DNA from 3 places in the Paenibacillus sp. FSL P2-0089 genome. Region 2 is predicted to be linked to each of the others. Evidence: riboswitches for the same ligand, from Rfam matches in the RefSeq annotation. Region 2 holds a riboswitch; each other region holds the start of a gene.
What was found. A riboswitch is a leader RNA that binds a small molecule or an ion and turns the genes downstream of it on or off. The one in region 2 is predicted to bind cyclic di-AMP.
Positions count from the first base shown of each region.

Region 1: another riboswitch for cyclic di-AMP. It lies ahead of NST69_RS09985 (alpha/beta hydrolase); the one in region 2 lies ahead of NST69_RS21155 (hypothetical protein).
Region 3: another riboswitch for cyclic di-AMP. It lies ahead of NST69_RS31940 (C40 family peptidase); the one in region 2 lies ahead of NST69_RS21155 (hypothetical protein).

Region 1 is NZ_CP152006.1:2,443,931-2,451,507, reverse strand. Features, by position in the region: gene NST69_RS10000 (beta-L-arabinofuranosidase domain-containing protein) at 1-1,316, opposite strand, end outside; gene NST69_RS09995 (helix-turn-helix domain-containing protein) at 1,470-2,318, shown strand; gene NST69_RS09990 (TrkH family potassium uptake protein) at 2,728-4,086, opposite strand; gene NST69_RS09985 (alpha/beta hydrolase) at 4,113-4,928, opposite strand; cyclic di-AMP (ydaO/yuaA leader) riboswitch at 4,936-5,069, opposite strand; gene mnhG (monovalent cation/H(+) antiporter subunit G) at 5,068-5,427, opposite strand; gene NST69_RS09975 (Na(+)/H(+) antiporter subunit F1) at 5,417-5,710, opposite strand; gene NST69_RS09970 (Na+/H+ antiporter subunit E) at 5,710-6,192, opposite strand; gene NST69_RS09965 (Na+/H+ antiporter subunit D) at 6,198-7,577, opposite strand, start outside.
Region 2 is NZ_CP152006.1:5,022,426-5,030,002, forward strand. Features, by position in the region: gene NST69_RS21145 (alpha-galactosidase) at 2-2,296, shown strand; gene NST69_RS21150 (SPFH domain-containing protein) at 2,430-3,860, opposite strand; gene NST69_RS21155 (hypothetical protein) at 3,879-4,376, opposite strand; cyclic di-AMP (ydaO/yuaA leader) riboswitch at 4,768-4,950, opposite strand; gene NST69_RS21160 (TetR/AcrR family transcriptional regulator) at 5,521-6,141, shown strand; gene NST69_RS21165 (MMPL family transporter) at 6,171-7,577, shown strand, end outside.
Region 3 is NZ_CP152006.1:7,455,175-7,462,751, reverse strand. Features, by position in the region: gene NST69_RS31945 (C40 family peptidase) at 48-476, shown strand; cyclic di-AMP (ydaO/yuaA leader) riboswitch at 865-1,007, shown strand; gene NST69_RS31940 (C40 family peptidase) at 1,012-1,503, shown strand; gene NST69_RS31935 (GNAT family N-acetyltransferase) at 1,750-2,235, shown strand; gene NST69_RS31930 (cytochrome c) at 2,363-2,719, shown strand; gene NST69_RS31925 (4a-hydroxytetrahydrobiopterin dehydratase) at 2,851-3,126, opposite strand; gene NST69_RS31920 (hypothetical protein) at 3,338-3,631, opposite strand; gene motA (flagellar motor stator protein MotA) at 3,835-4,635, shown strand; gene motB (flagellar motor protein MotB) at 4,619-5,440, shown strand; gene NST69_RS31905 (pseudouridine synthase) at 5,528-6,229, opposite strand; gene NST69_RS31900 (ATP-binding protein) at 6,216-7,577, opposite strand, start outside.

The DNA of each region.
Region 1 (7,577 bases), 2.6 Mb from region 2:
GTTGACCCATCAGGGAAAGCAGTTTGCTGAGTAATTGCAGCATTCTTTTCCTTCCAGATTACACTTGAAGAAATGAAAGCATTCAGCAGCAAGGCATCACCGTTTTTAAACCATATATTTCTTTGGAGCTCACTCATAGCTTCAATTCCAGATGCCGTACAGCACCAGAAGGAATCGTACGGCGTGCTGAAATTTTTGACGACGGAGCTCCCCATAGGCTGATGATACTGGGATAACCCGGTTTGGCTGCTCGAACTGTTTAGGATCGCGTTATATTTCAGCGATTCCAGATGATCCAGATATTCTATAGAAGCAGACCACTTCAACAACTGTTCCAGGATCCTTTCGGTATTGTGTGCACAGCAGCTCTCGCTTTCGCCGCCGGTCAATGCATCTTCCAGCTTGTTATATTCCCCCCAATGTTCTGACTTCTCCGATACTTTATCTTTGATAAAAGCCGTTGCTTTCGAGCTGTTATTGCCATTCGCAAATGTTCTTCCCTTCAAAAAATCATAGAAATTCAAAGACGCCGACTTGTACTTCTCCTCCCCCATAAGGTTATAACGGTGCATCGCAGCAAGAATCATGGGTAAGTGAGTGTTGGCATGCAGGTTATCAAGTACATCCTCACCGGCTGCCAGGGGCTCCAGGAAATAATCCCGGTCGAACAGCTTGGCCAGCTCAAGGAGCTGGGGATCTCCTGTGATCTCATGCAGGGTGTACAAGGCGTCGCCAATCCCCCCGAATTCGTTCACCGGATTCAGCTTTGTACAACGGAGTATCCCGTCAATTTTCCAGAAAGATAACTTCTCGAATCGTCTGCGTATATAATGCGCCAGGTTCAGGGCCAGGGTCAGGGCTTTGGAGCTGCCGAGACAGATGTGACAGTCCACCAGTCCCTGTATGATTTTGTGCAGAGTATAATAGGGCGCCCATACATTCCTGTTCTCTTCGAACTCCAGAATATCGAGTGTATCTTCTTCGAAGGCACTCAAATACCCGTTTGGCTTCGCACATAACTCCATAATATCAATAATCTCAAGTGCTTTTGCCTTCAAAACCTCATCCCGGTCCCCAAATCCGAATTTGGCACAAGCCGACAGAAAATGCCCGGCTAAATGTCCCCGGAGGCCAACCTCCACGGCTTCCCATCCGCCCAGGGGCTCTGCAGAAGACACCATTCCCGCATTGATTCTAAATGTGTGCATAAGCCGGTTCGTATCAAACTCAGTAATATACTTTTTAACGAGCGCTCTGCGGCACGCAAAATCCCCGTCAGTCAGCCTTACTTCATCCAGACCAAAGTTAGCATACAAGCTCGGACACCTCAGTTTCTATAAAATAATAGTGCAGCGGAGAACTCTGCATCTATATTTTATAATGCCGGACATCTATAATTGAATTCATCACCTTTGGTTAACCTATACTATTTTCAGATTTTGTATCTGTTTATGTAAGGAGGATAAGGCATGCACAACAACGTGATATTACACTTCGATAAAGTATTGAACGTACAAGATTTGGGTTCCCATAGGACTGAAAGCTTATATACGCATCCTGACAGGAGGCTGGAGTGGGAAGTTTTCCTCTATTTGGCCGATGGGCAAATGGAGGTCTGGGAGGAAGAAACGGAGTATCTCATCCGCAAGGGAGAATTTCTGTTCCTGAAAAGCGGTCTGCATCACTGGGGAGAACCCCGCACACCTGCGGGCACTTCATGGTACTGGATTCATTTCTTCTGTAATTCCGAGGGAGAAGCGGAGCAGAACGGTAATCCATTAAAAGGAAAACCATTATTAGAAGAATTCCGTAAGTGCATTACACTTCCCAAGCACGGAAGGATCTCACACCCCGAGAAGCTGGAGAAGCAGCTGAAAGCCGCCGTTCAACTGTACAATACAACAGATCCGCTCCGCACCATCACGCTATGCCTGCAAACGATGGAGCTGTTCATCACTCTCTTCAGGCAGTCTCTTCACCAGTCCTCGCTGAGCAAGTCGGAACGGACGGTAAGCAGAATTATCGGATTTCTTGAACAAAAGGACAGCTACACCCTCAATTCACAGGAGCTTTCCGCTTCTCTGGAGATGAATTACAGTTACTTGTGTGAAGTCTTCAAACATAAAACAGGGAGCACCATCCAAATGTACAATGCCCAATTCTTCATGGACAAAGCAGCAGGAATGATGCGCAACACAAATCTGAATGTCTCCGAGATCAGCGAGCGGCTCGGCTTCAACTCCCCCTTTTACTTTAGCCGGGTATTCCGCAAAGTGAAGGGCTGCTCCCCCTCAGAGTATATGAGCAGGATTTATTGAGAAATTGTATGGAGAGCTTGTTGTGTCTATTACACGCGGCTTTTCGAACGAACCCTGGAAATTGAACTCCGCGTCCTCCTTAGAGATACAGCCGGGAAGCCCCGGCTGTATCTCTGTCTTATTCACCTGTATCAGCGAATTGCTTGGTTGAACATATGCACTGTCCTCTTAGAATTCTTAAATACGTGGTACATAATTATGTACTTATATATTAGATACCATGAGTCTCAAAAGCAAATATCAATTCCTGCTTCCTTCGAATCGGACCCTGCATTTTATACAATACTTGCAAACTGCAATCAAGTTATTTATAACTAAGTTATGAGGTAAAAACATCTTCAACCCAATAACAAAAGAAGATAGCACAATAACGTTGAAAATCATTAGAATTAGCGCAGCTCAGTAAACTTTAGCCGATAAGCAGCTTATCCTCCGGATACCGATATTTTTGCTTCACATTTTTTTGTGCCAGTGCTAAAGCTAAAGTCAAAGGCCCTAGTCTCCCGATGTACATTGTAATTATGATGATGCATTTTCCCAGTGGCGAAAGTTCTGATGTTATTCCCATAGACATTCCTACAGTTCCAAATGCAGAGGTTGCTTCAAAGAGAAGCGCCAGGAAATCTTTAGGATGAGCATATTCTGTAATGGATAGAAGAAAGGTGGCTGTAAGAACTACACCCAGGGATATGGTCATTACTGCCAGTGCCCTGAATATGATATCCTGGGAGATGCGTTTTTTAAGCAGTTGCACATCTGTTTTCCCCTTAATCGTTGAGACGATACTTAACATAAGTACAGCAAAAGTGGTCGTTTTTATACCTCCTCCAGTCGATCCGGACGAAGCCCCAACAAACATCAGGAAAATCATAAAAAATTGTGAGGCCGGGAGCATTGCACCAATATCGATGGAATTAAAGCCGGCTGTCCGGGTAACAACACCCTGAAAATATGCCGCCCAAGTTCTTTCACTCCATGAGAGAGTACTGAATGTTTTTGTGTTAAAAAGTTCAATCGCAAAAATCACCAAAAACCCTGCCATACAAAGGAGTCCAGAGGTAATTAAAACTATTTTTGTATGAAAGGAAAGATCTCTCCATCTTCTTTTCCGGTACAGATCCAGAATCACCGTGAATCCAATCCCGCCGATGATAAACAAAAAAGAGATAACAATATTAACTAAAGGGTCACCCACATAGCGGCTCAGACTGTCTGGCCATAATCCAAATCCGGCGTTATTGAAGGCAGACACTGAATGGAATATTCCATAATAAATGGACCTTGTTGTTCCTAGTTCATTTGCCCATCGAAGGGCCAACACTATAGCTCCAGTTGTCTCCACTATAAATGAAATGAGAAAGATACTGAGTGATAACCGCACGACTCCTTGTGTTGTTACAGAATTAGATGATTGCTGGATAAGCAGACGTTCTTTTAATCCAATCTTTTTCCCCATGATCACGGCGATCAAAACACTGAATGTCATAAATCCCAAACCGCCAATTTGAATCAGAAGTAGGATAATGACCTGTCCAAAATGAGAAAAATCGGTACCGGTATCAAGTACAACGAGGCCCGTTACACATACGGCTGAAGTCGAAGTAAACAGTGCTGCCAGCCACCCTATACTAAGTCCGCTGGACGAAGATATCGGCAAGGCCAGCAGCACTGTACCAAGAAATATAGGGACTGCAAAACCGAGTAAAATGATTCTGGATGAGGTCAGTTTGAGATTTGTGATAAAGGATGAGATTTTGTTAAAGAACATATCATTGGCTCCCATTATAATTCAAGTTAGTTGCCAGCTGCCGCCCGCTGAAAACTATGCTGTTCCCTAAGATAATCCAGTAATATACGGTTGAAGAGCTGGGGTTGACACAGATGAGTCGGATACATCGCATCCTCAAGGATCGCCAGACGGGCAGACGGATACTTGCTGGCTGTTCTTTTCACCTGCTCCAGCGCCCATTCATTCTGATTCCCGGATACAACAAGAACAGGAATCTGCAGCCGTAATGCGAACCCGTAGCTGTCCGTTTGTCTAAGTGCCAGCCGCTGCTTAATTAATTCCGTTGTCCGTTCATGCACAAGCTCTTTCCTGAGAATATGATAAGCCGAGAGCCACTTATTGTAGGTGATGCGCAAGGAACGGACGAACATTTCGGCAGGAAGATAATGGGCCGCCCATGCGCAGACCTCAAAGATTCCTTTCATTTTACTGCCTCTCGCCGTGTAATCCTCCTGAAAATAACTGTCCACCAATACCATATTTATTATCCGTTCAGGGTACAGATAGGCGAATTTCTGGGCGAGCACAGCACCACTGGAACAAGCTACGATAACAGCCTTCTCTACAGATAAAGCGTCCAATAACAGCTTCAAATCTTCACATTGTGTGTCTACGATCCGGCTGATCTCCACATCCATTTTACCCGATTGCCCGTTCCCTCTCAAATCGAATACGATCACTTTGGCACGCTTGCTGAAATAATCCGCTTGCGGCTCAAACAGATGATGAGAGGTCGAATAATCATGAATAAAAACAATAGGCAGACCGCTGCCCGACATCTCATAATACAGCGACGTTCCATTCACTTCAATATGCGGCATATACAGTGCATCCTCTCATGAACGCTTGCGGGGTTAGCTGCCGGATTCGGGCCTGAAAGTAGCCCTACTCGTTTTTCCCGAGATTCACCCCATGTAACCTGGTTCCCCCGCTTCCTATAAGGAATTCAGCGATTAACTATTATTTTACAGACGTTTCCTTGCTTTCTTCCCCCAGCACCTTCAGGTCATCCTGAACGCTTCCCTTCCATAAGGGCACTCCGGAACGGTAGGCAGCCCGGCCATTTAAGTGACCTGCTACCGGTGAAGTGATGAATACAAATACAATCGCCAGCAGAAGCTTGACATTAACCGTTCCGTCTTTGAACCAAAAGTACAGGAAACCTCCTGTCAGCAAACACAATACCCCGAAGGTTGCACTTTTGGTAGCCGCATGTGAACGCAGATAGACATCGGGCAGCCGGACTAAGCCGAAGGCACTTAAGCCGCAGAAGACTGCACCCATTACCACAAGAATAGAGCTAATCAGTTCACCTGTCATTGGGGTTCCCTCCATCCTCTATAACGGCTCCCCGTTCAATATATCTGGCCAGTGCCGTAGTACCAATAAACGTCAGAATTCCGATAACCAGAATGACTTCTATAAAATCCTGGGTATCCAGCAGCATACTGAAGACGGTTATCATAGCGAGTACATGAATGCCGATCGTATCGAGTGCGGCAACCCTGTCGGAGCGGGTTGGCCCTTTCAGGAGACGGAACAGGCAGGCCAGCATCGCCAGAGCCAGAATGATCATGGCCACGGTTAGCATAACTGGGATCATTAACGGGTCACCTCCCTGATCGCTCGTTCGAAGGTGCCTCTAATCTGCGTGACCAGCAACTGAGCATCTTTAATATCAATAGCATGAATGTACAGCGTCTTGCCATCCTTCGACACATCAAGAGTCAGGGTTCCCGGTGTCAGACAAATCAGGCACGAGAGCAGTGTGACCTCCCAGGGCGTGGCCAAGGCAGTCTCATAAGCAAAGATACCGGGACGTATAGCCAGTTTTGGACGGATGATATGGCCAATGACCACGAAATTCGAGACCGTAAGTTCACGGGCAAAGATCAGCAGAAGCTTCAGTACAGCCCATATACGTATGAGATAGAAGGTCCGGGGCTGGGACCTGGATTTCCTAAATAACAGTAAAAGTCCGATGCCCAGCAGATAACCTACTAAGAAGCTTGAGCCAGAGCCATTGTTATTTATCGCCATCCACAGAAAGGCAATCAACAGATTAAACAGGAATTGTAAGGCCATATTCACTACTCCTTCATTATGGCTTCAATATATAGCGCAGGTGAAGCCAGAACCTCGCCAGCCTGCGATACATAAGTATACACATACTCCGCTCCGATCCCCATGGCAATCACAAGCAGCAGCAGGCCGGCAGCCACAGCCGAAGCAGCCTTCAAGCTCACCTTAGGCTGCTCTTCCTTGGGTTCATTTCCCCAGAAGGCCAGCCTGAACACCTTCATCAGGGAGAACAGCACCAGAAAGCTTGATCCCAGACCGATGAGGGACAGCGTCAGCATCCCCTCGGACAACGCTCCACGGAGGATCATAATTTTGCCGGCAAAACCGCTAAGCGGCGGAATCCCCACCAGGGCGAGCGCCAGAATAAAAAACATCCAGCCGAGGAGCGGATACTTTCGGATCATCCCGCCCATACTGCCTAGCCGGTCAGTTCCGGCTGCGGATATAATCATCCCGCCCAGAATAAACATAAGTCCCTTGGCCAGCATATCGTGCAGCAGATAGAAGACTGCCCCATTCATTGAATCTGCAGTCCCTGCAGCGAGCCCAAAGGCTACAAATCCAACGCTGATAATGACGTTATAATTCAGAATCCGCGGGATATCCCTATAAGCCACTGCCCCCAGGCTGCCCAGGATCATGGTAGCAGCAGCCATCCAGACGATCCAGTCATGAGTGAAGCCGGGATCGTTCACGAACAACAACGTGAAGGTGCGGATGATTGCATAGAGTCCTACTTTGGTCAGCAGGGCACCGAACAACGCTCTGACAGCCGCCGGAGGTGCACTGTAGGATCCTGGAAGCCAGAAGAACAGGAATAGTCCTGCCTTCAGGGAGAATACAATCAAGAACAAAACAGCAATCACATTAAGCACGCCGCCTTGTCCCGCTTCAGCGATACGCTGGGACAGGTGCGCCATGTTGAGCGTTCCTACCGCTGCATAGAGATAAGCTACCGCAGCTACGAACAGTGTCGAGGATACGATATTAATAAGCAGGTATTTCGACGTTTCTCTTAGCTGAAGCTTGGTCCCACCGAGTGAGATGAGCGCATAAGAAGAAATCAGCATGACCTCAAAAAAGACAAACAGGTTGAAAATATCCCCCGTAAGAAACGAGCCGTATACCCCGACCAGCAAAAACTGAAAGAACGTATAGTAATAGAACCGCTCCCGCTGCTCTCCAATACTGCTGAAGGAGTAGCACAGAATCGCAAAACTGACGATCGAAGCCATCGTTACCAGCAATACAGCAAACATATCACCTACAAATACAATGCCATACGGAGGAGCCCAGCCCCCCATCTGCAGGGTCAGTATGCCCTCGGAGTGGACACGTGTAACCAGCAGCACCGCAATCAGAATGTTAAGCAGACCGCTGAGCGCACT
Region 2 (7,577 bases):
CATGAACATTTTTGCAGACGAATCACGAGGATTGTTCCACCTTCAGTCCAAAGATACCAGCTACATTATCCAACTGATTGAAGGTTATCCTGCCCATGTCTACTGGGGAGCGAGGCTTCGCCATGACAGCAGCCTGAACGGAGTGCTTGAGCTGCGCGAACGTGCCTCCTTCTCGCCAACCCCGGTGCTAACGCGGCCTTCGCTCTCTCTGGATGCCCTGCCTCAGGAGTATCCGCAGTATGGAACGAGCGACTTCCGGCGGCCGGCCTATCAGGTTCAGCTAGCGGACGGCACGCGGATCTCTGAACTCAAATATGCAGGATATACCATTACACCAGGCAAGCCGGCACTCGAAGGACTGCCTGCCGTGTATGCGGAGAATGAAGCAGAAGCACAGACACTGGAGCTTACCCTGAAAGATGACTACGCTGGTCTAACGGTTAGACTGCTCTACACCGTATTCGCCGATCATAACGCGATTACCCGTTCCGTCCGCTTCGAGCATAACGGCGAAGCCCCGCTCCGGCTGGAGCAGGCGCTTAGCGCATCCGTCGATTTCGCCGATTCCTCTTACGATACGCTGCATCTGAGCGGCGCATGGGCCAGAGAGCGCCATGTGCAGCGCCGTCCGCTTACTCCGGGTGCTGCCTTGTCACTGGAGAGCCGCCGCGGCTCAAGCAGCCACCAGACCAATCCGTTCATTGCGCTGCTACGTCACGGCGCAGATGAAGACCAGGGGGATGTCTACGGCTTCAGCCTCGTCTACAGCGGCAGCTTCGCCGCCACTGCTGAGGTTGAGCAGTTCGGACAGACCCGTGTAAGCATCGGGATTAATCCGTTCGACTTCTCCTGGCTGCTGGAGCCGGGCCAATCCTTCCAGACCCCGGAGGCCGTGCTCGTCTATTCCGGTGAAGGTCTCGGCGGAATGTCGCGTACCTATCACCGGCTGTACCGGACCCGGCTCTGCCGCGGTGTTCACCGTGATCAGGCCCGGCCGATTCTGGTCAACAACTGGGAGGCGACTTACTTCGACTTCGATGCGGACAAAATCGCAACCATCGCCAAAGCAGCAGGCCCGCTCGGCATTGAGCTATTCGTCCTTGACGACGGCTGGTTCGGCAGACGCGACAAGGATAACAGCTCACTCGGCGACTGGTTCGAGGACCGCCGCAAGCTGCCTGAAGGTCTGGCGGATCTGGCCGGCCGGGTCAACAAGGAAGGCGTACAGTTCGGTCTATGGGTGGAGCCGGAGATGGTCTCGCCGGACAGTGAGCTGTACCGCAAGCACCCGGACTGGTGCCTACATGCCGCAGGACGCCGCCGCACGGAAGGCCGCAACCAGCTCATCCTGGACCTCTCCCGTCCGGAAGTCTGCGACTATCTGTATGAGACCTTAAGCGCCGTATTTTCCAGTGCCCCGATCCGCTATATCAAGTGGGACATGAACCGTAATATGACCGAGATAGCTTCTGCCAAAGCCAGCCCTGAGCGGCAAAAAGAAACCGCCCACCGCTATATGCTGGGGCTGTACAATTTGCTGGAGCGCCTGACCTCGCGCTTCCCGGACATTCTGTTCGAGAGCTGCTCCGGCGGCGGCGGCCGGTTCGATCCGGGAATCCTGTTCTATATGCCGCAGACCTGGACCAGTGACAACACCGATGCGGTAGAACGCCTGGCGATTCAGTACGGCACCAGTATTGTCTATCCAGCCAGCAGCATGGGCGCACATGTGTCTGATGTTCCGAACCATCAGGTAGACCGCATCACCACCCTAGCTACACGCGGGGATGTGGCGATGAGCGGCAACTTCGGTTATGAGCTGGACCTCACAAAGTTCACCGAAGCGGAGAAGGACCTGGCTACCCGGCAGATTGCCCAGTACAAGGAGATCCGCACACTGGTGCAGCAAGGGGATATGTACCGCCTGCTGAGTCCGTTCGAGGGTAGTGGCGACACCGCCTGGATGTTCGTCAGCGAGGACAAGACCGAAGCCTTCGTCGCTTATTTCCGCGTGCTGGCCATACCGAATCCTCCGATCTCGCGCCTTACGCTCAAAGGACTCAATCCCGAGCTGGATTATGTCATTGAGACGGGGGCAAAAGGCAGCAACGGGCATGTCCACGGCGGCGCAGAAGCCTCTGCACCTGCAGATGGCGTCAGCTCCGCTCCATTCCAGCCCGCCTTTGACGGCACAGCGCTGGGCGGTGACCGCCTGATGCGTATCGGTCTTGTGGTCTCCGACCTGCGCGGGGATTACGCCAGCTGCACCTATCGCCTGAGAGCGGTGCAGCGCTGATCTACAGCTTCAGACATGCCATAGGCGTCAGCCTCCTTTTGGAGATTGACGCCTGTTTTTTTGTGGAGAGATGCAGTCAGGAAGGGGCTTGCTGCCGTTTCATTAACTACTTACTGCCTCCCCTACTCCTCTTCTACTCCTGTCCATGCTCATGATCCCGGCCAAGTAACCCGCTGAGCGCCTCAGTCACGTTCATGCCGGTAAGTGTCTGGGTCAGCTCTGGAACCTGGGCCATGATTTTGGCGATATCACCCGTAATCTTGTTCACGCCTGAGGAAGCCCCGTCCTGGGAGATGACGGTGATCTTATCTACCTTGGCCAGCGGGGAGGCGATTTTCTCAGCCAGCTCGGGCAGGATTTTCAGGAATTCCACAGTCAACGCGGCTTGCGTGAACTGCTTATAGGCTTCCGCTTTCTTCTGCAATGCCCCCGCTTCCGCCGCTCCGGCGAGCTGGACGATCTCCGCATTCGCCTTCCCTTTTGCCAATTCCGCCTCCGCTGTTGCCAGTCCGCGCTTGGTCGTCGTAGCGGCTTCGGCTTCCGCCTCCAGAATCTGCCGCTGCTTGGCGGCTTCCGCTCTCATAATTGTCGCCTGATTCTCCGCCTGGGCCGGCTTGATCACTGTCGCCTCCAGCTCCCGCTGTCTCAGCTCCACCTCAATCTCCCGGACCGTCCGGTTGGCCTCGGCCTCCATCTGTGTGATTTTGACCTGTTCGGTAACCAGCGACTGCTTGATCTTATTCTGCTGCAATTCGTACGCCAGATCCGCCTGTGCCTTCTTCACCTCGGTCTCCAGCTTGAAGTCCGCCTGCTTAATGTTCAGCTCCTTCTCGAACAGCGATTCCTTCGCACGGGCAGCGGTTCCTGCTTCAATCGTCGCCTGATGCGCATTGGCTTTGGCAATGGAGGATTCCTTCTCCGCCTCGGCCTGCTTGATCTGAATATCGCGTTCGGCTTCAGCCTTGGCGATGCTGGCATCACGGCGAATCCGCTCAATCTCAGGCACCCCCATATTGTCGATGTACCCTTTGTCGTCGGTAATTTTCTTGATGGTGAAGCTGACGACCTCCAGCCCCATCTTGTCGAGATCCTCTGAGCAGGTCTCCCGCATCTTGCTGTTGATTTCGTCTGGGGTCTTGAGTATAGATTCTACACTGAGCTGCCCGATCAAGCCGCGCAGATGGCCTTCCACCGAATGCAGAATAATCGTCTCGCGGTCTTCCTCCGGCCGGTCAATGAACTGCTCGCTGGCTGTGAGAATAGCGGTTGGATCGCTTTTGATCTTAATCTGGGCGACCGCCTCCAGGTTCAGCTTGATGCCCTGGCGGGAAAACATGGCCTGCGCCGGGATCACATCGAAGCTCATCAGCATCATGGAGATGGTTTTATTGTTCTGGAAGCCGGGGATGACGAATGTCCCTCCGCCCTGAACCACTCTTTTGCCGCCGAGACCGTATACGATCATGGCCTGATTGGGCGGAACCTTTTTATACGCGGTCACAATACTGGTTAACGCCAGCAGAATCACAACAACAATAGCTCCGGTTACATATAAAATTAACATTTGCTCCGACACTCCCCGTTAGTTTTGTTCCATTTCCCTCTCGAACAAAGTGACCGCTGCGATCCCCTTATCCGTCTTCACAATAATCACCCGATCGCCCCGCAATAGCGACTGACCGGATTCGGCCCGCACGCCGATGGAGCGCATGGTCCCGTGCAGCACATACTTCATCTCTCCCACGGCCCCATCCGCTGCGGCGATGCTGATATAGCCGAGCTGGCCTGCCGGATCATAATCGAGTTCACTCATACTGCTGTCATACCGGGTCATCACCCGGGCCAGTACCGTGTAGAGCAGGATGCCCGGCAGCAGGGCGATCAAGGTACAGACCAGTACCACGGTGAGCAGCTGCATCCCGCTGTACTTGACAAGCATATACCCCGTGCCGCCCCAGACGGTGACAAACACCATCAGCGGAAGAATCGGGAGAAAGCCCGGCCCCCCAGCATCCCCTCCCCCTACATGCAGGTGGCCTACCAGACCGTGCCCATGAATGCTGCCGCTTAGGATAAGCACGAGGCCAACCCAGAAGCAGACGATAAATACAGTAGCGATGGGAACCCCTCCTTTCAATGTAATATGGCTATAAGAAAACTGACTGTAGTGGCGATGCGGAAACTGACTAATGTGGTACATAAAAAGACTATTGCGGCATATAAATGACTAATCAGTGTTGTTATAAGATTAAATTGTGCTTCCACCTGTCACTATTGCCCCTAATTTCCACTTTAGGCTGCTTGGTTGTGTATGGCAGAGGCGCAATTGGATTCAAGGGCACTTGTGCTCTTCATTTCTGCATCCAGCCCATTTTCAGGGCATTCAGTGGGATTAATCCCCTTCCCTACACAGCAAAAAGACCACAGCAGCAGCAGGGCTCTCCGTGGTCGGTTACTCGATCATGGCGCTCATCCTCTCTCTTCGAGGCTTACGGGGTTAGCTGACGGATTCGGGCAGCGAGATTGCCCTACCTCACCAGAGCCATAGTAGCACACTGGCAAGGATTCACCCCGGGTACTCAGCAGCCTATCCTTAAGCCACCTGCACCAGTTGGTTCCCCCGTTCCCGTTACGGAATTCAGCCATTTCAAGAACAGTGTCATTTCATTCGGTTGTTGATTGAATCTTACGCCTGCAGCCATTTAATGTAAAACCTCACGGATGACAAAAGAAGTCAATAATGCTGTCCCTTCGTGAATGAAGGCGCATTCTTCAGCTCTACTCTTATCCGCCCGGGGATTTGCTCGCGCTATCGTCTGTTTACACCCATGTTACTCTTCCTCTCACGTACTGCTCATTTGCTCACCTAATCCCCTCCCACTCTCATACTCACTTATTCCCCTACTCTTACTCCCACACTAACTCTCACTTACCTACTCACTCATCTACTCACTCATCTACTCACTTACTCACTTACTCTCCTTCACTTACTCCCACTCTAGCTCTCACTCCTCATTTACTCACTTACTTCCCACTCCCTTCCCCACGCCCTCCTAACTTAATCTCCTCCCCCCACCTTTCTTTCTCAGTCCATTACTCCAAATTTAAAATATTCACATTTCCGTCACTCGATGCTCATTGTGCAATCTTTCCCTTTGAGCAATAATAGAACCTATAGATTCTATAGAGCTTATAGATTTCAGGGAAAGGAGGAACATTTACTTTTGAATTCCAAACTGAATCTGCGGGACAAAAAAAAAGAAGCCACCGCCTATGCCTTAGCCGTAGCGGCCTTCGAGCTTGCGCTTGAGCATGGCATGGATGGCTTCATTGTGGATGATGTTGTTCAGAAGGCTGGATATTCCCGGCGGACTTTTGCGAATTACTTCTCCTGTAAGGAGGAGGCAGTCGCCGCCTATTTCATTGGCATTATTGCTGTCCAAGAGAAAGAGAATAACCCGCTGGCTGCTCTGCCGTCGGATGCTACACCGCTCGATGCCCTGTACAATCTGCTGAAGCTGCAATTCACCTCGGAGTTCCTGCATAAGCTGCGGCAGTTCGTCTCCCTGGCTAATCAATATCCGTCCCTGGAGCCTTACATTCTCAATGTCTTCCGGCATTTGCAGATCACCGCCCAGGAGACACTGGAGCAGTTCACCCGTGGACGGTATGCCGATGGATATACCCACCTGCTGGTAGGTGCCGTCTATGGGGCCTTCGTGCCTATCCTGGACGGACGGCTGAACGTCATGCTGCCGGGTGAGCAGCAGAGCGGGGACTCCGGGGCTATGCCGTTTGAACAATACCTGAATTCCATGTTTGCTTATTTACGCAACGGCTTCTAAATTCACAGATAAAGAGGAGAAACCACTACATGTCTACTTTTCTATACCGCTTAGGTAAATCGGCTTATGCTAAGCCCTGGGCCTTCATTGCAGTCTGGATCATTGTACTCGGAGTTGTAGGCACCCTGATTGGAGTCAACGGCATTCAATCCAGCTCCGAGATGAAAATTGAAGGCACAGAGTCGCAAAAGGTGCTGGATAAGCTGACAAAAGAGCTGCCCGCTGCGGCCGGAGGCCAGGCTAGTATCGCCTTCACTGTACCGGACGGGGAGCGTCTTGATACGCCTGAGCGTACAGCGCTGCTTCTAAAAGCTATTAATGATGTATACAACATGGAATATGTCATCAACCCTGCCGAACTGGCAGCACAAGCAGCGGCCGCCGCTGCCGGTCAAGCTGCCGCTGATCCTTCCGCCGCTGCCGGTCAAGCTGCCGCTGATCCTTCCGCTGCCACTGGTCAAGCCGCTGCCGATCCTTCTGCCGCTGCTGGTCAAGCCGCTGCTGCTCAGGCAGCACCGTTCGGTCCGCTGATTGTTGACGGCGCTCCGGTTCCCGGCGTGATGCTGTCGGCTAACGGCAGCATTGCCCTGTTCCAGTTCCAGTTCACGGTTCAGCAGACATCTCTGCCATCGGAGGTGCCGGACAACATCATCGATACCGTGACCAAAGTTGAACAGTCCGGTTCAGGCATTACCGCGATTCCAAGCGACTCGCTCAAAAGCATGCCGGCCATCGGCTCCACGGAAGCGATCGGCGTAGCCGTTGCTGCCATCGTATTGTTCATGACGCTGGGCTCAGTCGTTGCCGCCGGGCTGCCGCTGCTGACCGCACTTCTCGGAGTAGGCATTAGCGTCGGAGGTGCGTTTGCCCTCGGCAGCCTGATCCAGATGAACGATATTACACCGGTTCTTGCCGTGATGATTGGTCTCGCCGTGGGGATCGACTACTCGCTGTTCATTGTGAACCGCCAGCGCCGTCTGATCCTGGATGAGAAATTAAGCGCAGCCGAAGCAGCCAGCCGTGCACTGGGCACCGCAGGCAGCGCGGTATTCTTCGCCGGTCTGACCGTTATTATCGCCTTATGCGGCATGCTCGTCATCGGCATCGGCTTCTTGTCTACTATGGCCCTAGTTGCTGCGGCCAGCGTTCTGATCAATGTCCTGTTGGCCTTGTCCCTGCTGCCTGCGCTGCTCGGCCTGGTCGGTGAACGGATCGTAACCGCCAAAGCCCGGACCAAGCACAGCACCGCTGCCAAAAAAGCGCAGCACAGCTTCTCGCACCGCTGGGCAAATGCCACGGTGAAATACCGCTGGGCCATCATTGTGCTGGTGGTGCTGGTGCTTGGCACAGCCGCCATTCCAGTGACCAAGATGGAGCTGGGTATTCCATCCGGCGCCTCGGCGAACCTGGATACTCCGGCCCGTCAGAGCTATGAT
Region 3 (7,577 bases), 2.4 Mb from region 2:
GTCAGAATTTCAAGAAAAAATGCACCGCAGCAGCGCTGGGTCTTGTGATGGTATTCACACTCGGAGCGGGCAGTGCCTTCGCAGATTCCAAGATGGATACTGTGATTTCAAAAACCATTGGAACGTCGTATAAAACCGGGGGCACAACCACCAGCGGCTTCGACTGTTCCGGATTTACCAAGTATGTGTTCAAGAATGTCGGGCTTACCTTGCCCCGTACCTCCAAAGCACAGTTCAAAGTTGGAACAAGTGTATCCAAGAGCAATCTGCGTTCCGGTGATCTCGTGTTCTTCAATACCCTGGGTAACGGAGTGTCCCATGTCGGTATTTATGTTGGAAACGGGAAGTTCGCACAGTCCTCAAGTTCACGTGGTGTAACCATCAGTTCGATGAGCCAGTCCTACTGGGCCAACCGCTACGTTGGCGCCAAACGAGTAATGAGCACAACAGCCTACCAAGCTGTCGCTTACGATTGAACCCTTGAAGCATACCCCGAATATTTCAGCCTCTAACAACTAAATGTAACTTATACGAGCCCGGAATGATTATTGCCGTAATCATTTCCGGGTTTTTCCTTTTCCTTATTCTACCTTTTACACTGAATTCGCAGCCTTGAAACAGCATTTTCTTGCAAAAACAAAGAAATAATCATATAAATTAACCCCTGCGCATAGATATGAGTCTTTGGAAAGGGCTATAACTCTAAAAAACAGCAAAAAAGATGCATTAATATGTTATAAGTGATTGCCAAGCGCCTTAGTCTTTGTTACAATTATCGCAGTGAGTTTTTAGTAACATTTTTGTAATTATTGAATCGATTTTAACAAAGGTTTTGTCATGTATTGAATGAACCGCTAATCCTAATCAACAGTCGTGCCGAGTTCCCTAATGAATTAGGGAAACGGGGGAACCACTTTGGGTGAATTGACCTCCTATTCTAAGAGGGGTCATAGGGGACCTTCAACCGAACCCTTAAGCTAACCTCGTAGGCATTGGAAGGGGTATTTACTTTTGAAGAAGAAGCTAGCAGCCGCAGTACTAAGCTTGTCCATTATCTTCACCATCGGAGCAGGAAGCGCTTTCGCGGATTCCAAAATGGATAAAGTGATCGACAAAGCCATCGGAACCAAATACGTGTCCGGCGGTACATCAACTAACGGGTTTGATTGCTCCGGATTTACAATGTATGTTTTTGATAAGATCGGCATTAACCTGCCCCATCAATCCGGCTCCCAGTATCAGATGGGCACTGCCGTGTCCCGTGACGAGATGAGACCAGGCGACCTTGTATTCTTCAATACAAGCGGTAAGGGCATATCCCATGTAGGTATTTATGTTGGTGACGGCGAATTCGCCCATGCCTCTTCCTCACGTGGTGTAACCATCAGTTCGCTGAGTGACAGCTATTACGTCAACCGCTACGTTGGCGCCAAGCGAATCATGAGTACAGATGCCTACAAGACTGTAGCTTCGGATTCCCAAGACAACGATGATGTACAATAATCCTTTGTAACCTAACGCTCTTTTCCGAGATTTTTGCCGAAATCTTGGAGAAGGGCTTTTTTTGTCTATAAAATTACTTACCCCTCTCTATATTTGTAAAACACTGATTCTGCGCTTTCGGAAAATATATTTTGCCGTTTGTCAAGTTTCTGCATTTCCGTAAGGAAATTGCGTCGAAACTGGCTGTTTTTGTATATAATTAATAGAAGAAATGAATCTATGTCCCTTGGAAGGAGGCCTCCCCCAATGATTAGCTCCCCGCTAACCTTTTACGTGGTGCCTATGGAGCCGCAGCATGCCGCTGAGATCTGTGAGTGGAGCTACAAGCCGCCGTATAATATTTACGGCTGGATGTCCTGGGAGCAGATGCAGGCGCTGGGCGTGGAGTTCGGAGACCCGCAGCTGCGAAGTGAGCAATATGTATCGGTTGTGAATGGAGAGGGGGATCTGTGCGGCTTCGCCCAGCTCTTTCCGATGGAGGGGGTAGTCCGGCTTGGTGTCGGAATGCGGCCCGAGCTGTGCGGCCATGGAATGGGACATCTGTTCATGAAGGCTATTGTGCAGGCAGCACGGTCGCGTTACCCGGAATGTGAGATCGACCTGGAGGTGCTGACCTGGAACCAGCGCGCCATCCGCGCCTACCAGAAATGCGGGTTCACCATAACGGATACCTATGAACGCCGCACTCCGATCGGTAATAAGCCTTTTTATTGCATGGTCTATGAGGAATAGCACCGGAGACAAGAGAGTTTTGCAAAAAATGGATCATTTGTGTTCATTTTTTTGACACACATACTATGATAACGCTTCACCATCCGCTATAATGGAGACAGCAGCTTACATGGAGGGACGGATGCAGATGCAGAAATGGATCATGAGCGGTTTGTTTTTTGCCGCCTGTGCCTTTGCAGTAATCTTAATGTTTACCCTACCCGGTAAATCCGAGGTGGCGGAGCAGAACAAGCCGACCATGCCGGAGGTTGTGCTGGACGCTGCGGGCGCAGAAGCCACAGTGAAGGCTAATTGTATCTCCTGCCACGGAGACCAGCTTCAGGGCGGGGCGGGACCCAGCCTGCAGCAGGAAGGCGCTTCGCATGACGCAGCTCAGATCTTCAGCATAGTCACCAAGGGGCGCGGACAGATGCCTCCCTTCAAAGACAGGCTGGCCCCTGAAGAGATTGCGAATGTAGCCCTATGGCTGGCCGAGAAGAAATAATCCGCAACCTGTACTCACACCATGCTCCTCATTCTAAATGTATAATGCCCGTGACGAGGATAACGAACGATCCTTGCACGGGCATTTCTATTAATTAGATATTCCTGTTGTCTCCATAGGGGCCTTGTCCTCTAGCGGGTCTTCTCGAATGCCTCATTAAATTCATGCGCCTGGCGGAGATCAAGCTTCTCCACATCTGCAGCCAGCCGCAGAACAACCGTCTTGTAATCAATGGTGATATGCGGGTGATGGTCAAAGGCCTCCGAAATTGTCGCTACCTCATCCACAAAGGCAATTCCCTTCATATATTCACTGAACATATATTTGCGCACCAGCCTATCCCTCTCCAGCTTCCAGCCCTCAAGCTTGCCGATCTGCTCCTGCAGTTGTTCCTCAGTTAATTGCAATTCGTTTCCTCCCTTGCTAAGTTAACGGTTCCTTCAGCCTGCTCTTCTCCTTCAAATAAAACATCCCTCAGCTTCTGAAAGTCCAAGGGATGTGCCAGGCCAAAGATTTTTGATTAAATGTATTCTGACATCCCGGCAATTAGTACTCCACTTCCAATTTTAACATGGCCGGATGCCCGGGACAAACCCGCTGCCGCATTTTTCCCCTGCTTTATACAAGAACGACCGAAGCCAGATCCTCATCGCCCAGCAGAATATTAATGCGGTGTGTTTCTTTATCGTACATCACAACTCCGCTGCCCACCTGAATGACCGGCTCGTTGCCCAGCGCGTAGAACAGATCTTCCGCAAGCGCCTCCCAGACCTCCTGCCTCGATTCCTCCGGCAGATTCGTCCACTCTTCAGGCTCCATTTCAAAAAAAATGTACCCGTCTGCAATCCGTCCAACGGCTCCTGTCAGTTCAACCAGAATTTCACCGTAATCCCTGCCATGCTTAACTCCCACATCAATCACTCCGTTTTCTTCGCTGATGAATAATAACCTACCTTATCTATTATAGCCGAAAAAATCACTTCACAAAAAAGGGAATGATGTCGATAAAGAAGAATATACGTGATTTGGTTACGAACAGAGTGTTCTCCCGCGGTTCAAGGACGAATTACGCGGTTAGTCGATCACTTCTTAATTCTCATGGACGAGGTGCATAAATGGAAATCTCAACAATTCTAGGCCTGGTGTTTGGTCTGATCGCAGTAATCTGGGGGATGATACTCAAGCATGCTCCACTTGCAAGCTTGAACAACCCCGCTGCCTATGTCATTATTTTTCTTGGCACGGCTGCCTCCATCTTCATGGCCTTTCCGATGTCGGAAGTCAAGAATTTCCCTAAGCTGTTGAAGATCCTGTTTACAAAGAAAAAGATGGTCGGTAAGCCCGAACTGATTACCATGTTCATGGAATGGGCATCCATTACCCGCCGCGAAGGGCTGCTGGCTCTGGAGTCCAATGTCGATGAAATTGAAGATAACTTCCTCCGAAACGGCATGCGGATGATTATTGACGGCAATGATCAGGAGTTCGTCCGTGATGTATTAATGGAAGATATTCATGCCACTGAAGACAGACATAAAGCCGGAGCCTTGATCTTCTCCCAGGCCGGGATGTATGCCCCTACACTAGGGGTACTCGGGGCTGTTATCGGGCTGATTGCCGCCTTGGGTGATATGAGTAATATGGACGTCCTGGCCCACGCGATTGCCGGTGCCTTCATTGCAACCCTGCTCGGGATATTCACCGGTTATGTCATGTGGCACCCTATGGCCAACAAGCTGAAGCGGATATCCAAACGTGAGATTGAAGTCCGCCTGATGATGGTGGAGGGTCTGCTCTCCATCCAGTCCGGGGTGTCTACCATAGCTATTAACCAGAAGCTGTCCGTCTTCCTGACTCCGTCCGAGCGTGCCAAGCTGAGCGAGAAGGAGGGGGCTTCCAGTGAGCAAAAAGACTAGGCATGAGGAACATGAAGAGCATGCCGATGAATCCTGGCTGCTTCCCTATTCCGATCTGATGACCTTGCTGGTTGCTCTGTTCCTTGTTATGTACGCCATGAGCGCTACGGACGCCGTGAAGTTCCAGCAAATGGCTGAAGCCTTCAATTCAGCGCTCAGCGGCGGCGGCGGCGTCCTGGAGTACCGGTCGGATTCTCCGACCAGCACCCAGTTGGACCAGGGCAAGCAGGATAAAATGAACAGCGTGATCTCCAAGAACACCGGCACCTCCGATCTGTCCAAGCTCCGTGCCAAGGAGCAGGAGGATCTGGAGAAGCTGAAGAAGCAGTTCGACCAGTACATCAAGAACAACGGAATGACTGACTTGCTTAGCACCAAGCTGAATCAGTCCCAGCTGATGATCACGATTAGCGACAATGCCCTCTTCGCTTCGGGACAGGCTGTAGTGAAAGATGAATCCCGCCAGTTGGCCAAGTCGATCTCAACTATGCTGCAGCAATTCCCTGATTATGAAGTATTGGTGCAGGGGCATACCGATAATGTTCCGATCTCCAACAGCACGTACTCCTCGAACTGGGATCTTAGTGTAGATCGTGCCCTTGAGTTCATGAAGATTCTGCTGCTGAATCCCAACCTGGACCCGACGAAGTTCAGCCCGACCGGCTCTGGCGAATATCATCCCATCGCTAGCAATGCTACGGCTGCCGGGCGGGCCAAGAACCGCCGGGTAGAAGTATCCATCCTGCGTAAATATAAGGACGCTGCTGCGGAGACAACGGATGTCTCTAATGTAACAGCTCCCTGATAGTAAGGAAACAAATAAGAGCTGCTTCGAACGGCCCTACCAGGGTCTATCGGAGCAGCTCTTATTATAGGTATGGGCATTATAATCTTATTGCAGCTGATAGTTCAACATAGCCCCCAGCTCTTGCTTCTCTTCCTGGGACAGCTCCCGCCATTCTCCAGTCTTCAGTGCGCCAAGGCGGATATTCATTACCCGGATGCGCTGCAGCCGCCGGACTTCATAACCGAAGGCACTGCACATGCGGCGGATTTGACGGTTCTTGCCCTCAGTCAGCACGATACGGAATACCCGCTCACTAATACGCGTAATTTCACAGGGAAGTGTCTTACTGCCCAGAATTTTCACGCCGGTGGACATACCGGTCAGAAAAGAAGGCGTGACGGGTCGATCTACAGTGACCACATATTCCTTCTCATGCTTGCCTTCTGCGCGTAAAATTTTGTTAACAATGTCACCGTCATTGGTCAGCAGAATCAATCCCTCTGAATCCTTGTCGAGCCGCCCGATCGGGAAAATCCGCTCCTCATGCCCTATGAAATCGACAATATTGCCTTGAATATGTGCTTCTGTAGTAGAGGTAATGCCAACCGGCTTATGAAGCGCGATATACACGATCCTGCTGCCCGTCTGAAGCGGCTGGCCGTCAATCAGGACAATATCTCCGGCCTCGGCTTGGCTGCCCAGCATAGCGGGCTCCCCGTTGATGGTGACCCGCCCTCCCTCGACCAGCTTGTCTGCTTCACGGCGTGAACAATAGCCTGTCTCACTGATGAATTTATTGATTCTCATGTTCGTCTTCACTCCGTTCTATATTCATAACGGCCGGAGGTACTGGCTCCTTCGCTTCAGGCAGCTTGATAATTACCTGTGCCCCCCGGCCATACTCGCTTCTAATCTCCAGGCTGCCCTTATGGGCCTGAATGATCCGCTGGCTGACCATCAAGCCGAGACCGGTTCCGGACTCTTTGTTCGTAAAGAACGGTTCTCCCAGCTTGGGCAGCATATCCTCAGGGACGCCTCCGCCCTCATCCGTGATCACAACAACCACAGAATCATCCTGCTCCTGCTGCTCCACGGTAATCGTTCCTCCGTCCGGCATCGCTTCGATCGCATTTTTGATTACATTGATAAATACCTGCTTCAGCTGATTCTCCTCACAGTGCACCATGGCGGGTACTCCCGAGAAATGTGTGGTGAATTCAATGCCGAACAGGTGGGCCTGACTGTCCAGCAGGGAGATGACATCGCCGACAATATGCCGCAGATCCCTTTGCTGGAAATGAACAGCCTGCGGCTTCGCTAGAATCAGGAACTCACTGACAATCATATTGATCCGGTCCAGCTCCGAGAGCATCAGATCTATATGCAGCGGAACGAGAACCTTCTTCTCCTGCTGAAGCTGCAGGAAGCCCCGCAGGGTGGTCAAGGGATTACGGATCTCATGGGCAACGCCTGCGGCAAGCTGGCCGACTGTAGTCAGCTTCTCCGAGCGTCTGAGTAGCTCCTCGATCCGGTTGCGCTCGGTCATGTCACGGGATACATGGACAACCGACTGCGGCTGGCCCTCTTCATCCCGGATAACCGAGCTGCTGACGCTGACCTCTACCAGGGAACCGTCACGCTTCAGCCTGACGGTCTCCACAGGCGGCAGAGATGCCCCGTCCTTAAGCTGCTGCAATCGTATACTCTCCTGCTGCTGCACAGTGGCCGGAACCAGATAAGGCGGCTTGACCAGAGCATCCGCAGCGCCCCATCCATAGAGATCCTCGAACGCTCTGTTCGTACTGATGATCCGCCCTTCCATATCCACCGTGTGGATGGCATCCGAAGTGCCGTTAATGACCGACTCCAGATGCTCCTTAACCGCACGGTTCTCCTCCAGTGTCTGCCCCAGCCGGTTCGTGTGCTGCAGCAGATGTGAGGTCATCGCATTAATGCGCTGGGCCAGCTGTCCAAGCTCATCGCGGCTGGATACATTTAGCGGGGGCTCGAACTTGCCCTTGGCCACATCATTGACCTTAGCCAGTATATCCTGAATCGGGCGTGTAACAACACCCGCCAGGACATAACTCGCCAAGAGAAAGATAATAAGCAGCAGGACCGAGGTGGTGATATTATTGAACAGCTGCTCGCGGAT